Regions from separate parts of the Paraburkholderia sp. TE9906 genome, predicted to be linked through region 3. Evidence: predicted binding sites of a transcription regulator. Region 3 holds the regulator's gene; each other region holds the start of a gene.
The links. Region 3 encodes FNR, which switches genes on or off when oxygen is low (the NO sensors DNR and NnrR bind a similar motif). Its sites were predicted from a motif close to TTGATNNNNATCAA; they were not measured.
Positions count from the first base shown of each region.

Region 1 (5,251 bases), on a different contig from region 3:
GTACGCCGTGGTCCTGCTGCTGTTGCTCGCCAATACACTGAATATCGCCGCCGACGTAGCCGCAATGGGCGAAGTCGCGCAACTGGTCAGCGGTATCGACCGGCACCTGCTGACGGTGTGTTTCGTGTTCGCCACGCTGTTGCTGCAGATCTTCGTGCCGTACCATCGCTACGTGTTTGTTCTGAAGTGGCTGACCGTTTCGCTGCTGGCGTATGCGGCCGTGCTGTTCGTTGTCCATGTCCCGTGGCGCGACGTGGCGCTGCGCACGTTCTGGCCGCGCTTCACCGTGGATGCGAAGGCGGCGGCGGTCGTCGTCGCGGTGTTTGGCACCACGATCAGCCCGTATCTGTTCTTCTGGCAGGCTTCCGAGGAAGTCGAAGACATGCATGCCGATCCGTCCCGGGCGCCGCTCGTGCGCGAGGCCGACGCAGCGCGCACGGAACTGCGGCGCATCCGTTGGGACACCTGGAGCGGCATGCTCTATTCCGATCTCACCGCCTACTTCATCATGCTCGCCACGGCCGTGACGCTGCACGCCGCCGGGGTGACCGACATCACTAGCGCCGCCCAGGCGGCGAGCGCACTACGCCCGCTTGCCGGCGACTTCGCGTATCTGCTGTTCGCGCTCGGCATACTTGGCGTGGGATTCATCGGGGTGCCGGTGCTGGCAGGCTCGGGCGCCTATGCATTGGCCGAAGCGATGGGCTGGCAGGAAGGGCTCGAGCGCAAATTGCGCGATGCACGTGGCTTCTACGGGATTATCGCGGTGAGTGTGCTGGCCGCGCTGGCGATCCAGTTTTCGCCGATCAGTCCGATGAAAGCGCTGTTCTGGAGCGCAGTCATCAACGGCGTGGTGGCCGTTCCGTTGATGGTGGTCATTCTGCTGCTCGTGTCGAAGCGCTCGGTGATGGGGGACTTCACCGCGAGCCGGCCGCTGCTTGTGCTCGGCGCGGCCGCGACCGCGGTGATGGGCGTCGCTGCCGTGCTGATGCTGCTGCCGGCCTGATCCGCAGGTGAGCTCAGCAGGTCCATTCAAGCGCTTCATGGTCGGCGAGATGGCGTTTCAGCGCGCTCACGAAAAGAACGAGCAACGCGCCCACCGCGCCGCGCCGTACTTCAGCGGCGCGCACATTGCACTGCGCGACCGGCGCCTTGCCGGCCAGCGCGCGCATTTCGGCAAAAGCGGCTTGGCTGCCGAGGCCTCCGAAGCTGCAAAAGAACGCCACGTGTCTGAACTTCGAGCGGTTCTCGAGCAGGTAGGCGCGGACCGGCGCGGACGCCGAGCCGGCCCATACGGGTGTGCCCACCACCACCAGGTCGTACTGCGCGGCATCGAGCCCAGCCGGAACAATCTCGGCTGGTCGCTTGCGCCACGAGTCGACAAGACAACGCAGATAGGCGAAAGGGCCGCGCCGCTCCGCCAGATCGCAGATTTCTTCGAGGTCTGCGGACAGCATCCTGGCGAGCGTGGATGCCAGCATACGCGTGGTGCCCGTACGGGAAAAGAAAACGACCAGAACGCGGTGATCAGACATGACTCGCTCCTCCAGAGGGGAATGCGCCGGCGCAAGCACGGCGGCCTCGCATGTCGAGGAGCATAGGCCGCGCACAGTCCTTGGGCATGACCTAAGTCAAACACCGCTTTCGGCGCGCTGCGTCGGCAGCGCCGTTGATCTGCGTCAACGGGGCCGTCGCGATCATGCCTAGACTCAAGCTCACCTATTCGCGCATCAAACTCGCGTCAGCATCTTTTCCCACGGAGCCCCTGCCATGAGCTACAAAACCATCGTCGTTCATCTCGACAACGGCCAGCGTGCGCACCCGCGGCTGGAAGTCGCGCTGCGCCTCGCCAAACAGTTCGATGCGCATCTGACCGGCGTATACGCCGTCTTCTCGCCGGATCCCCGCTCGCTGTATGTGATGGCGGGAACGGCGGCGTACTACGCGACGCATGAACAGATTCGCGCGGAGCGGCGCGCGGCGCTGGAACGGCTCTTTCATGCCGAACTCAGGCGTGCCGACGTAGCGGGCGAATGGGTCGCGGTGGACGAGGCCGCCAGCATCGCCGTATCCCGCGAGGGACGCTGCGCCGATCTCATCGTGGCGGGCCAGGATAACCCTGAGGATCCGGAATCGTATGTCGGCGACCTGTTTCCCGAAAACGTCATTCTGTCGTGCGGCCGTCCGGTGCTGCTGGTGCCCAATGCAAGCCATGCAGGCTTGACAGGCAGCCGGATTCTGGTTGCGTGGGACGGCAGCCGCGAAGCCACACGCGCCGTGCACGACGCGCTGCCGTTCATGCGGACCGCGAAAAGCACCACGATCCTCAGCATCAACGGCGTGCACAAAGGCGAGCCCGACCGCCTTTTTGGCGCGGATATCGCCACCGTGATTGCGCGACACGGCGTGCCTGTAAAAGTCGACTGCATTGAAGCCGGACCGGGGGCATCGGTCGGCGACGTGCTGCTTTCCCATGTGGCCGACAGCGGCGCCGATCTGCTCGTGATGGGCGCCTACGGCCATGCCCGCTGGCGTGAACTGGTATTGGGCGGTGCCACGCGCACGATCCTGCGCTCGATGACCGTGCCGGTGCTGATGTCGCACTGAGCGCATCCCGCTCGCATCCTGTTCTGGAGTGTTCGCCATGTACCAAAAGATTCTGATTGCCGTTGACGGCAGCGAAACCTCGACGCGCGCACTCAATGCCGCCATCGAGCTGGCGCGCGATTCGGGCGCGCGGCTGCAGCCGCTGTTCGTCGTTGACGTGCCCTTGATGTCCTACGACGCGCCCGGCTACGACCCGTCATACGTGCGCGACGCGCTCACTGAGGAAGGGCGACGCGTGCTGGCCGATGCTACCGCGCTCATGGGCACGGCTGGCGTAACGGGGCCGACGCGCCTCGCCGAAACCGAGCTGATGACCGGCGAAGACATCGCACACTGCATCCAGCGCGCCGCCGAGGAGTTCGGCGCCGACGTCGTCGTGATGGGCACGCACGGCCGGCGTGGCGTGCGGCGGCTGATGCTCGGCAGCGTTGCCGAACGATTTCTGCGCATCGCCGCCTGTCCGGTGTTGCTGATCTCCGGGCAGTGCGCATCGCCCCGCGCGAACCCTACACAGACTGCCGGAACACTTGCCACGGAGCCGTCATGAACTGCAAAACCCTGCTGGTGCATCTTGACGACAGCACGCATAGCGATGCGCGGCTCGACTACGCCCTGCAGCTTGCGGCGCGCCACGACGCACATCTGATCGGTCTTTATGTGGTTTGCGAAGAACTGACCAAACCCATCTTTCTGCATGAAGACTTTATCTGGATCGCCAACCGTGACGCGCAGCGTGACGCCAATCTGAAGAGCGCGCACGCGCGCTTCCTCGCCGCGACCGGGCGCGCCGCATGCAGCGCGGAATGGCGAGCACCGGACGGCCCCCCCGCCGAGACGGCGATCCTGCACTCGCGCCACGCCGATCTGGTGATCCTTGGCCAGGAGGACCTGGAGGACCCGGGCGCGTATGTCGCGCGCCAGTTCGTCGACGACGTCGTGATGGGTTCCGGACGTCCGGCGATCGTGCTGCCTCACGCGGGACCGGTGCGGGCCCAGATGGAGAACGTGATGATTGCATGGGATGGCGGCCGCGAAAGCGCGCGGGCCGTGACCGATGCGCTGCCGCTCATACGCCGCGCCAGTTTCGTCACGGTGATGACGGTGCAGCGTCATCACACTGACGGAGAGCCAGCGGGCATCAATGTCGCCGCATGGCTGGCGCGTCACGGTATCGAGGCGAGCTTCACGGCAACGCCCAGGCTGTCCGGCGTCGATACCGGCGTCATGCTGCTCAATATGCTGGCGGACCGCCATATTGATCTGCTGGTGATGGGCGCCTATGGCCACGCCCGGGTGCACGAACGGCTGCTCGGCGGGGTCACGCGTACCCTGCTGCAATCGATGACGCTACCTGTTCTGCTGTCGCATTGAATGGCCGAGCGATACCGGGTGGCGCTCCGGTGTCGGCATTGCGGGCAATCGCACAACTCGTGCGACACTGGCAAGCATTCCGCGTTTCGCGCAGAATGAGCGCGAACGGCATCTGTTCAGGAATAACAGCGGCGCCTGGCCGCCACGGCAGGCATGACAACATATCGGACCGCGATGCTCGCACTACGCGCCGCCGTGGCGACCCAGCGGTTAGTGCCGCGTCCGCCTGTCCGCGTTTTCCGAAGAGGCGCACATGGCCATTCGCGATAAGACGCTGCCGCCGCCCGATACCGGCGCACGTCGGCGGCTCGCCTCTGCTGCGGCGCAGCCCGCATTCGCCGCAGTAGCGGTCTTTGGTCTGACGTTCGCCGCCATGCTGGCGACGCAACGCTGGCTCGATTCAACGCGGCTCTTTTGCCTCGCCGCCGCCGTCTTCCTGGCGGCGAGCACCTACGTGCTGGTGCGGGCATACCGCGACGCTCACCTCGCGGGCGCGCGGGGTGACGCGAACAAAAACGGGCCAGGCGTGAGCGAAGCCCGCATGTTGGCGATCATCCGGTCCTCGATGGAAGCGATCGTCACCATCGACGAACATCAGCGCATAATCATCTTCAATCCGATGGCGGAACAGGTGTTCGGCTGCCCCGCCATGGATGCCGTCGGCGCGCCCCTCGACCGGTTCATCCCCGAGCGGTTTCGCACGGCGCACGCGAGGCACGTCGAACAATTCGGGGTAACCCGCGTGTCGGACCGGCAAATGGGCAAGCAGCGGGTGCTATGGGGTTTGCGTGCGAACGGCGAGGAATTCCCGCTGGAGGCCTCGATCTCGCAGATCAGCGACGGCAGCGCCCGGCTTTACACGGTGATGCTGCGTGATATCACGGAGCGCGTGAAAGCGGAGCGCGCGCAGCAGGAGGCACGTGATGAACTTCGGGAGCTCTCGGCCAATTTACAGAAGGTGCGCGAAGAGGAGAAAGCCCGCATCGCGCGCGAACTGCACGATGACCTCGGTCAGCAACTCACCGCGCTGAAAATGGACGTTTCGGCGTTCGAACAGGCACTGGACGCATCGGCCAGCGCGCTGGGGCGTGAGCAGTTGCAAAGCATGCGAAGGCTGATCGACGCCACCGTGGCGTCGGTCCGCCGCATTGCTGCCGACCTGCGGCCGGTCATGCTCGACGACCTTGGCCTGATCCCCGCGATAGAATGGCTGGCGAACGACTTCACCAACCGCTACGGCATCGACGTGGCGCGCGACATCGAAACCGGTGAC
Region 1 is NZ_JBWCCT010000009.1:140,701-145,951, forward strand. It holds gene ACZ9H4_RS24600 (NRAMP family divalent metal transporter) at 1-1,006, shown strand, start outside; gene ACZ9H4_RS24605 (flavodoxin family protein) at 1,020-1,535, opposite strand; gene ACZ9H4_RS24610 (universal stress protein) at 1,771-2,607, shown strand; gene ACZ9H4_RS24615 (universal stress protein) at 2,645-3,154, shown strand; gene ACZ9H4_RS24620 (universal stress protein) at 3,151-3,978, shown strand; gene ACZ9H4_RS24625 (PAS domain-containing sensor histidine kinase) at 4,232-5,251, shown strand, end outside.
Region 1: ACZ9H4_RS24610 (universal stress protein) is a predicted target of FNR. The motif match lies at 1,670-1,683, and genes of this name have one in related genera.

Region 2 (5,251 bases), on a different contig from region 3:
CTGCCGCCAGCTTCCATTCGCACAGCGTTGCTCGGGGCAGATGCACACCTCGTCGTGCATAGCGCATCTCCTGCCGGTTCAAAGGCAGGTGATCGACGTAGGTGTTGACCAGGATGTTAGCCAGCAGGCTCGCGCTCGCATTGCTCTTCGGCAGCGGCGAGGGCTGGGCACCCGCGGCCACGATGGTCGACTCACCATCCTTCTTCGCCGCGTACTTGAAACGGATATGTTCAATGACGGTGAGCCTCGACGGCTCGTAGTGCAGCGTCTCGCTGCGTTCCTCGCCGATACGCTCGAGCGAATCGAATGCGGCCTTCTGTTCGTCGCTCAGATCATATTCAACGCGCTTGCGTGGCAGATCCTTCGGCAGCGCTGGACGGCCCTTGCGGGTGTGGCCCGCGACCGGAATCTGCGCCTGCTCAGGAAGAGTGGGCAACTCCGTGGCGGCATCGAACAGTTCCGCCTGGCCCATCAGCCGCCCGGAACTGACGCCGAAGCGCGCGCGGTTCGCCTGGGCAATCCGGTGCTGCAGCGCTTCCAGCTGCTCCCACAGCACGCATGCCAGCCGGTTCTGTTCGAGCGCGAAGGCTTGCAGCGCGTCGGGCTCGACCGGCAATTCCGCGACAGTGATGGCGGTGGGCGGCATGGCTATCATGACGCCCAACTCGCGCTACGTTTACAAGCTCGGGGGAGCGTTGTATCTGCGCAGGCGACAGCGCGTTCAGCTCACGCGCGTCACCGCGACGGCGCGATGCGGCTCGCGTGCCGGGATCTCAATACCTTCGAGCCAGGCGTTGAGTTCGGCGAGCGTGAAGCCGCGTTGCGCGAGCGCCAACGGGGATGGAAAGCGGCCCCGTTCAAGGCGCTTGTACCAGAGCGCGAAACCGGTGCGATCCCAGTATAGGCATTTGACTTTCGAGCGGTCCCGGCCGACGAACACGAACAGATTGCCCGAGACAGGGTTCTGGGCAAGCAGTGGCTCGACCAGATACGACAGGCCGTCGATGGATTTGCGCATGTCGACCGGCTCACGGCAGATATACGCACGAACACCGGCTGCGATCAGCACCGGCTACCTCCGAGCTGTCCGAGCACGAAACGCACGATGCGCTCGGCATGAGCACCGGTCAGCTCGATGCGAACACCGGCGAGCGACAACGTCACCCGATCACGCGAAGATGACAAAGCGTCCGCCGTCGACGGTGGCGCAGGAGTGGCTGGTGCGGTGTCCGGATGGGAAACGATAAATGCCGCGTCGGGGGTGACCGCGAGCGGGTGCGCGCCTGCTCGTGCCTCGCCAGAGAGCTTCTTGCGCCACAGGCCGAAGGTACTGACGGCGAGCCCCTGCTCACGACAGAAACGTCGAAGGCCCAGTCCGCTTGTGGTCCATGCCATGACCATCTCGCGCCAGAATGCTTCGCCTTGCCGGGGGCGTCGGGTGCCCGTCGGTACAGCCGTCTCTCCCGTAGCGTCGTCCATCGCCGTGCTCCGTTGTTACGATGGCTACCCCTTCGCACCGGGCTTGCGTGCGTTCAAGACGGGATGCGCTGACGGATACACCTGCGCGACCAGAGCTTCATGCGTGAGGCGACTGAGTTCGCGGCCGGTCAACACGGTGTCCTCGGGGACGAGGATGCCGAGTTCGCGAGCGATAGCGCACGCGGTTACGGGATGATCCCCCGTAACCATTACGGGAATGATTCCTGCGGATTTGCAGGCCTTAACCGCCTGCCGGACGTCGGGCCGCGGGGGATCACGCATGCCAGCCAGGCCAAGCAGAGTGAGACCGCATTCGACTTCTTCGATATTGTGACCGGCAGGCAGGCTGTCCCACTTCCGGCTCGCAACGGCGAGTACACGAAGACCACTCTCCGCCATCGCCTCAGCAGCCGCCAGCACCCGTTCGTGGTCCACGGCGACTATACCGTGATCCAAGAGGCATGCGCTGCAACGTTCAACGACTGTCTCCGGTGCGCCCTTCGTGTAGGCAATGAATCCCGTTCCGTTGCGGTGAATCGTCGTCATCCGCTTGCGATCGGAGTCAAACGGGAACTCCAGTGAACGCGGGTCCGTGACTTCGAGCGCGCTCTTGTCGAAGCCAGCGTCATCGGCCGCTCTCCACAACGCAACCTCGGTCGGATCGCCAGCGACCTCCCCGCCCGCAGCACGGCTAACGTTGTTGCATAACGTCAATGCCTCCAGCAAGCATCTCGTAGCGGCCTTTTTGTATCGAACGATGCGATTGGAAACCGCACGCCATCAGCGTAGAGTTCAGTTGTGCGCATCTCGTTCAAGGTCAATGTGCCGGTCTTGTCGGTGCAGATCCAGCTCACGGATCCCAGGGTTTCGACCGCAGGCAAACGTCGCACCAGGGCGTTGTGTCGTGCCATATTGCGCGCACCAAGGGCAAGCATCGCGGTCACCACTGCGGGTAAAGCTTCAGGGATAGCGGCGACAGCAAGACTCAGGCTCGTGAGAAGCATGAGCAGCACTGGCTCGCCACGCAGCACACCCGTCGCAAAGATGATCGCGCAGATCACAAGAATCATCGTAGCCAGTCGGCGCCCAAACTCTGCAAGACGCTTTTGCAGCGGCGTCTGGACTGCAGGTGCCGTTTCGAGCACCCCGGCAATCTTGCCGAGTTCGGTGGCCATGCCGGTAGCAACGGCAATCCCTCGTGCTCGACCGTAGGTGACAACAGTGCCCTTGAAAGCCATGTTTGTCCGGTCGGCGAGTTGTAGCGAAGCGTCGTCAAGCGACGCGGTGCCCTTCTCTACCGGCACCGACTCCCCAGTGAGAACCGCTTCGGCGATCTTCAGCCCGGACGCCTCGGCAAGACGAAGATCGACGGGAACGGTAGAACCGGTATCCAGCAAAACGACGTCGCCCTGCACAATGCCCGATGCCGGGGCCGTTTGACATTCGCCTTCGCGAATGACTGTCGCCTGCAGCCTGGCGAGTTGTGCGAGCGACGCCATCACGCGCTCGGCGCGATAGTCCTGGATGAAGCCGACTGTGGCGTTAAGCAATACGATCGAGATGATCACGAGCGCGTCCGCGGCCTCGCCGATCAGGCCCGACACGAGAGCCGCAGCCAACAGAGCGACGATCATGAAGTCCTTGAACTGACAGATCAGCATGTCAAGGACGCTCCGGCGCCGCTGCTCACGAATTTCGTTCGGCCCGTCTCTGGCGAGGCGCCGGTCCGCCTCTGCCAGTGTCAGACCATAATCGCTATCGGTGCCCGGTTGCATGGCGACGGTCGCGACCTGCATTGCGTGCCATTTGTCGAAACCTTCTGCCTCAGGGCTAATCGTGCGCGTCGGAGTCAACATGGACCGATCCTTCTGTGAGAGTCGACGAACGTCGCAGGGAAGATGTACGCGGCAAGTGCCAGTATCGGTGAAGGTAAGACTCGCTGATTGACCTTTGTCAACCAGTCACGTGCGGGTAGGGGCGAATCATATGGTCTCCTGCCTCGCATCTGGAGCATTGTTTCGGCCTGCGATCACTGCCCAGATACAGAAAGACCGAATCCACCAACGGGAGCGTTCAATGCCATCGGGAAAGCATGTCGTGCTAGCACTGCTTCTGGCTGGTCTGGTAGCTTTGGGGTTCCTGGTTCTGCGCCCTTTTCTAGTTCCGGTCGCGTGGGCGCTGATTATTTCGTATGTCACCTGGCCCGCCTACAGCCGTTTGCGACGCTTGCTCCGCGAAAGCGCGGGGACTAGCGCGCTGCTGATGACCCTTCTCCTGACGTGTGCGTGCATACTGCCAGTCCTCTGGCTGATGAAGCCGTTGACGGAAGATCTAAGGGACGCCAGCCGGGCTATCGTCGCCTACTTCTCCGATCGTCCTCGCGACTTACCCGATTTTCTGGCGCGCATCCCCTGGATCGGGTCCTCGTTGCAGGCGTTTCTCGATCATGTGGAGATTGATCCCCCTGCCATTCGCTCCCATCTCTCAGGATGGGCGAATCGCTGGACAAGCGAAATCGGTGACATCCTCGGAAGTGCGGCCCGAAACGCCACAAAGCTGGGGTTTGCTCTCGTGACGCTGTTTTTTGCGTACCGCGATGGAGAAAGTCTCCTGAATCAGATACGGCAGGCTTTGCGGCCTTTCCTCGGTGAGCGCCTTGACGACTATCTCACCGCGATCGGCAGCATGACCCGATCCGTCGTCTACGGCATTGTGCTGACAGCGATCGCGCAGGCAGTCTTGGCGGGGCTGGGTTACTGGGCCGCAGGCGTAGCTGCGCCCGTCACTCTGGCAGGGATCACTGCTCTCGTAGCATTGATTCCTTTTGGCACGCCATTGGTATGGGTACCGGTGGCAGTCGGACTTCTATTTGCAGGCCGCACGGTGGCCGGAGTCGGATTATTGCTATGGGGAATGCTGGTCATAAGCTGGGTAGACAATCTGATAAGGCCGTTTGTCATTAGCAGCAGCGCACGCATTCCATTTCTGCTCGTCATGTTTGGGGTGCTTGGGGGACTCGCCGCATTCGGTCTGATCGGGTTGTTCCTTGGGCCCGCGATACTGGCTGTTCTGATGGCGCTGTGGCGCGAATGGCAGACAGAGGCGGCACGGCAACAGCTGCGGCAACCGGTTCAACGCAATGACACCCCCAAGTAATGGATTGCCGGTGGTCGGGCACGAGTTTATCGAATCGGAACATGCGTACAATCATTTCACCCAATGTTGCGCCACGACCGAAGCCTGCTTCATGCTTGGATTGGGCGGACGAGCAACACCGGTACATGGGTGATACGCAGTACGCGGCTCGCCACGCTACCCAGCAGCAGCGCGAGAGACCACGTCGACCGTGTGTGCCCACCACGACCAGATCGGCATTCCAATGATCGGCTTCCCTCACGATGGCGTGGGGTACATCGTCGCCGGTCCTTTCCGTGTTGATCATCGCGGATTCCACCTCGATTCGTAATCCGGCAAGCAACTCCGCTGCCGCCGCAAGCGCTGCGTTGCTCTCTTTGACAAGTGCATCTTGAAACAAAGGAAGCGGCACGAAATCGCTCATCGACACCGCCTGATCAAGAATGTTTACGATGCGCAAGGATGTCTGTTTCGTGGCGAGTTTTAAACCGTATTGAAGGGCATGCTGCGATGGAGCGCTACCGTCGACGGCGAAGAGCATTCGCTTGGGACCGCCGCAGACATCTCTTTCATAGGAAGCTGGAACAACCAGAATGGCACATGGGCACATTCGCGCGAGACGCTCAGAGACTGTTCC
Region 2 is NZ_JBWCCT010000009.1:178,890-184,140, forward strand. It holds partial or broken gene tnpC (IS66 family transposase) at 1-655, opposite strand, end outside; gene tnpB (IS66 family insertion sequence element accessory protein TnpB) at 722-1,069, opposite strand; gene tnpA (IS66 family insertion sequence element accessory protein TnpA) at 1,063-1,479, opposite strand; gene ACZ9H4_RS24800 (HAD family hydrolase) at 1,504-2,205, opposite strand; gene ACZ9H4_RS24805 (HAD-IC family P-type ATPase) at 2,190-3,335, opposite strand; gene ACZ9H4_RS24810 (AI-2E family transporter) at 3,556-4,635, shown strand; partial or broken gene ACZ9H4_RS24815 (universal stress protein) at 4,865-5,224, opposite strand.
Region 2: ACZ9H4_RS24805 (HAD-IC family P-type ATPase) is a predicted target of FNR. The motif match lies at 3,423-3,436, and genes of this name have one in related genera.

Region 3 (5,251 bases):
GAGCGAAGACCGGAAGTTGCGCGGCTGTTGGCGCATGATGCCGACCGAAGGTCCCAACATGCTGAAAGACACCTTCCCCCAGCTGCTGCACGGCGAGCAGGCGCCGGTCGGGCGGCACATCTGGGAGTTGAGCCGGTTTGCGATCGAAACCGGTGGCGAGGAGCAGTCGTTCGGCTTCACGGACATGACGATCCAGGCGATTCAGGAAGTCATGAAATTCGCGCAGCGGATGGGTATCACGCGGTACGTCACCGTGACCACCACGCCGATCGAGCGGCTCCTGCGCAGGACCGGCATCGACATCAGCCGGCTCGGCGCGCCGGTGCAAATCGGCGTGGAGCGGGCGGTGGCGCTGAATGTCGCGGTGAGTCCGAAGACCCTTACGGCCTTGTTCGGCCCGATTGCGGTTGCGGCTTAGTCCGGACGCTCGTTCGCGCCTGGCGTCGGTTCAGGGAAATTTGTCCCGGTTTGATTGCGGGCCATGGGGGGCCGGGACAAGCGCTTTCCCGTGGCTGGGCCGTGTTGAGTCGCTACGCGGAACTCAGGAGCCGAACATCCGTTCGAGCGCATTCTCGAGATGCGCGCGCATCGCCGCGCCGGCAGCTGCGGCGTCCTTGCGGCGAATCGCATCGAGCACCGCCATGTGCTCGGCCTGGACAAGCCGCTGACGCTCCACCGTCTTGACGAGCGACAGGTTGCGCGACAGGTTCATGCTGAACAGTATCTGTTCCTCGATGAACGACATGACCGTGATGAAAAACGGGTTTTTCGACGCGCGCGCCACGGCCAGATGGAACAGGAAGTCGTCCTGCGCGCCGATCCCGCGGGTTTCGATGATGCGCTCCAGTTCGTCCCAGGCGTGCTGAATCGCGGCGATGTCGTCGGCATCGGCTTTGAGCGCCGCCTGCGCGGCCGCGCCGGCTTCGGTCACGATGCGAAATTCGTAGCATCGGCGAATATCGGACAGCGTTTCGAGCGGCGCGAAACGGCGCACGTCCGGATCGGGCCGCCGCGCGACCGTGGTACCCGACCCGTGCCGCGTCATGATGATGCCGTCCGCCCGCAGACGCGCCAGTGCTTCGCGCACGGTCGGCCGCGAGGTCGCAAAACGTTCGGCCAGCGCGTGCTCGGTTGGCAAGCGCTCACCTTCCTTGTACTCGCCTTCGAGAATGCGATTGAGGATGTCGCCGTAGATCTTCTCGGGCAGGCCCGTGGTTTTGCGCTCGTTCATCGGCGGGCTGAAACAGCTTGTCTGAATATCATTTAATTGTAAGGCCAACTTTGGCCGTTCCTTACGGAAATATGCGCCCTGAATCGAGCAGCGGGGCGCCGCCCCGCGCGCTATCAAGCTTGGCGACAAGGACACCGGACCCATGAATTTGATAAGAGTTTGATTTACATCCCGGTTGAGTGCATCTTTTTCGGCCATCATCTAAGCTTCGTTGGTATAAAAGACCAAGGAGCCGGGCCGTGAGAACGGCTACGGCATACGGATTTTTCAGACGCGGAGTCGCCATGTACACACGCATCCTGGTAGCGGTCGACGGCAGCAACACTTCCCGCCGTGCATTCGAGGCAGCCCTCGCGCTCGCCAAATCCAACGGCGCCGTTCTGCGGCCTTTCTACGTTGTCGAAAACACGCCCATGTACTTCGAAGCGCCCGGCTACGACCCGTCGATCCTGCGCAACCGGTTGATCGAAGAAGGCAGGGAGTTGCGCGCGGAATTCGCGCAGACGATGGCCGAACAAGGCGTCAAGGGGGACCCGGCCGTCAGCGAAGCATCGTCGCTCGGCGATGTTTCGGACATCGTGCTGAAGGCCGCCGCCGAATTCGACGCCGACCTGCTGGTAATGGGCACACATGGCCGGCGCGGTTTTCAACGGCTGATTCTCGGCAGCGTCGCCGAGCGTTGCGTGCGCCAGGCGACCATCCCCGTGTTGCTGATTCCGTCCGCCGCGGGCCAGGACAAGGAAGCCGCCGCCCAATAACAGCGCTTCGCGCGACCGCCGTTTGCCATGTGTGGAACGGCGTCGCGCAATGGCGGCTCATTCGTGGGCCCCGCACCGATGGAAGCGCTCAGGAAATACCTGGCAGTCCAGCCACCCACGACCGTGCCACAACGCTCAAGATGCCTCACCGACTGAACGCGTCACTTTGCCGCCAAATCGCGTCCAGGGTGGGTGGGACAATCGCCACTACTCTGACAATCGGCTGCAGAACATGCTCACTCCTTCCGCTATAACGCACTCCACCGGCATCGACGGCCCCTCCGCAAGTTCGTTGCCGGCGCGCAGCGGCCGCCGGGCTGCACCGGTGCGGGCGACCGCGCGCACCGCCGCCCGCTGTTCGAGTTGTTCGATGCGGCAACTCTGCATGCCTCAAGGCCTGTCCGCCGAGGAACTCGCGAAACTGGAAACGCTCATCTGCTCTGCGCGCCCGGTGCAGCGCGGTGAAGCGCTCTATCGCAGCGGCGACCGTTTCGACAACGTCTACGCCGTCCGTTCCGGGTCGATGAAAACCGTGATGGCGCACCGCGACGGCCGCGAGCAGGTCACCGGCCTGCGGCTCGCCGGCGAGGCGCTCGGGCTAGACGGCATCAGCGAAGACGTCCACGCGTGCAGCGCCGTCGCGCTCGAGGACAGCACCGTTTGCATCGTCCCCTACAGCGCGCTCAAACGCCTGTGCCGCGAAATCAGTTCGATGCAGGAGCGCATGCACAAACTGCTGGGCGCGCAAATCGTTCGCGAAGCCACGCAGATGATGATGCTCGGCTCACTGTCCGCGGACGAACGCGTCGCCGCCTTCTTGCTGGACGTGTCGGAGCGCAATGCGCAACGCGGCTATTCGTCGGCGGAATTCAACCTGCGCATGACGCGAGAGGACATGGGCAGCTACCTCGGCATGACGCTCGAAACCGTGAGCCGCACCTTGTCAAGATTTCAAAAGCGCGGCCTGATCGACACACAGGGGAAGCACATCCGCATCGTCGATCTGGCCGGACTGCGCCAGGTCTGAGCCGTTTGCCGGGGCTGGCCGGCGCCCGCCTACGCTCGTTCGGCGCGCTTTCGCCTTGGCATGGCTCCTGCGACCGGGTACAGTCTTTAGTCCCTCCCCCGCAAGGAGACCCGGCGAAATGAATCGCGACCCCGCCCCACGTCACCCGCTCGTCCAGCGTCTGATCGACGCGCGTCAGGTCACTGACGCATTGTTTGCCATCGTCAAACCCGAATTTCTGTATGAACGGCCGATCCGTGAACGCCACCGGATCGTGTTTTACATCGGCCATCTGGAAGCGTTCGATCGCAATCTCTTCGATCGGCGTGTATGCGACCTGCCCGCGTTCGCCCCGGAACTCGACCAGCTCTTTGCTTTCGGCATCGATCCGGTCGACGGCGGCTTTCCGACCGATCAACCCGGCGACTGGCCGTCGCTCGACGCCGTACGCGCGTATGTCGCGCGTGCGCGCAGGCAGATCGACGACGCGCTCGCCGGTCTCGCGGACGCCGCCAGGTTCGGCCGCGACGGCGCGCAAGCCGACACCTGCCGGCAGTTGCTGAACGTCGCGATCGAGCATCGGCTGATGCATGCCGAAACGCTCGCGTACATGCTCCATCAGTTGCCGCTTGCACAAAAGGTCACCGAACTGCGCGAGTCCGTGGTCACGCATCCCGAACGCCCGGACGCGTTGGCGTCGATGGTCCGGGTGCCGGCCGGGTCGGCGGTGCTCGGCATGCCGCGCGACGCCGGCCAGTTCGGTTGGGACAACGAGTTCGGCGAATTACGCGTGGACGTGCCCGCCTTCGAGATAGACCGGTACATGGTGACGAACAGCGCGTTTGGCGAGTTCATCGAGGCCGGCGGCTATCGCGAATCCGAATGGTGGTCGGAGAAAGATTGGGCATGGAAGGAAGCCGAGCACATCGAGCACCCGGCCTGCTGGTCGCGACGCGAGGCGAGCGGCGAAACAGGCGGCAACGCGAGTGAATGGATGCTACGCACGATGTTCGACGAAGTGCCGCTGCCGCTCGACTGGCCCGCCTATGTGAGCCACGCCGAAGCCAGCGCTTACGCGCGCTGGGCCGGCAAGTCGCTGCCCACCGAAGCGCAATGGCAACGTGCGGCGCAAGGTGTGCCGCACGCCGGGTCAGGCAACTTCGATTTCCGCAGTTGGGACCCGAAGCCGGTTGATGCGTATCCGCAGAACGTCAGCACGTTTGGCGTCGAAGGTCAGTTCGGCAATGGCTGGGAATGGACTTCGACGGTATTCGATGCGCTGCCGGGCTTCGAAGCGTTTCCGTTCTATCTGGGTTACTCGGCCAATTTCTTCGATGGGCAGCATTACGTGCTCAAAGGCGGCTCGGCACGCACCGCGCAGTGCATGCTGCGGCCCGCTTTCCGCAACTGGTTTCAAGCGCATTATCAGTACGTGTATGCGGGGTTTCGCTGTGTGAGGGCGACAAATAAAGAATAAGTTGACGCGAAATATCGCCTTAGCCCACGCCTCCTGGCCCAACACCGCGTTCCGCCGGCGCGGGTGGAAGAAATGGCTTCATTTACGATGACATGGGGCACGTCGTCGCTTGCAACGAAGATCCGGCGCGGCGGCACATGACGGTGCCCGATTCCTTCAGCAGGAACCGTCAGGACTGGGCACTCCGCGTCGCAGGCGAGAGTGACAGGTCCGCCGCAATCCGACATCAACTGGTTCGTGCAGGGCGAAGGCGACGCCGGAGCGGATACCACGCTCGGCGACTTCCGGCGTTTTCCGACGTGGATGTGGCGCAATCGTGAAATGCGCGACTTCATCGTCTGGCTGCGTGCACACAGCGCCGGACTGCCGCCCGAAGAGCGAGTCGGTGTTTATGGACTCGACCTGTACAGCATGCACCAGTCGGCAGATGCAGCGATCCGCTATCTGGAGCAGCTCGATCCCCAGCGGGCCGCGATGGCGCGTGAGCGTTACGCTGCGCTCGACCATGTTCGCGAGCCTCAAGCCTATGGCTATGCCACTGCAGTTGGCGCCCGCCCTGACGCGCGCGAAGGCGTCGTCGCGCAATTGCTGCCACTGCGCACCGACGCGCTGCTCCACCTCGCGCAAGATGGCCTCGCGGCACTCGACGCACAGTTCTTCGCACAACAAAACGCCAAAGTCGTCGTGAATGCGGAAAACTATTACCGCTCGATGTTCGGGCGACGCCTGAACACATGGAATTTGCGTGACGCGCACATGTACCGCACGTTAGCCGCCCA
Region 3 is NZ_JBWCCT010000001.1:465,658-470,908, forward strand. It holds gene ACZ9H4_RS02100 (acyl-homoserine-lactone synthase) at 1-418, shown strand, start outside; gene ACZ9H4_RS02105 (FadR/GntR family transcriptional regulator) at 542-1,231, opposite strand; gene ACZ9H4_RS02110 (universal stress protein) at 1,516-1,989, shown strand; gene fnr (fumarate/nitrate reduction transcriptional regulator Fnr) at 2,222-3,016, shown strand; gene ACZ9H4_RS02120 (SUMF1/EgtB/PvdO family nonheme iron enzyme) at 3,135-4,472, shown strand; gene ACZ9H4_RS02125 (erythromycin esterase family protein) at 4,710-5,251, shown strand, end outside.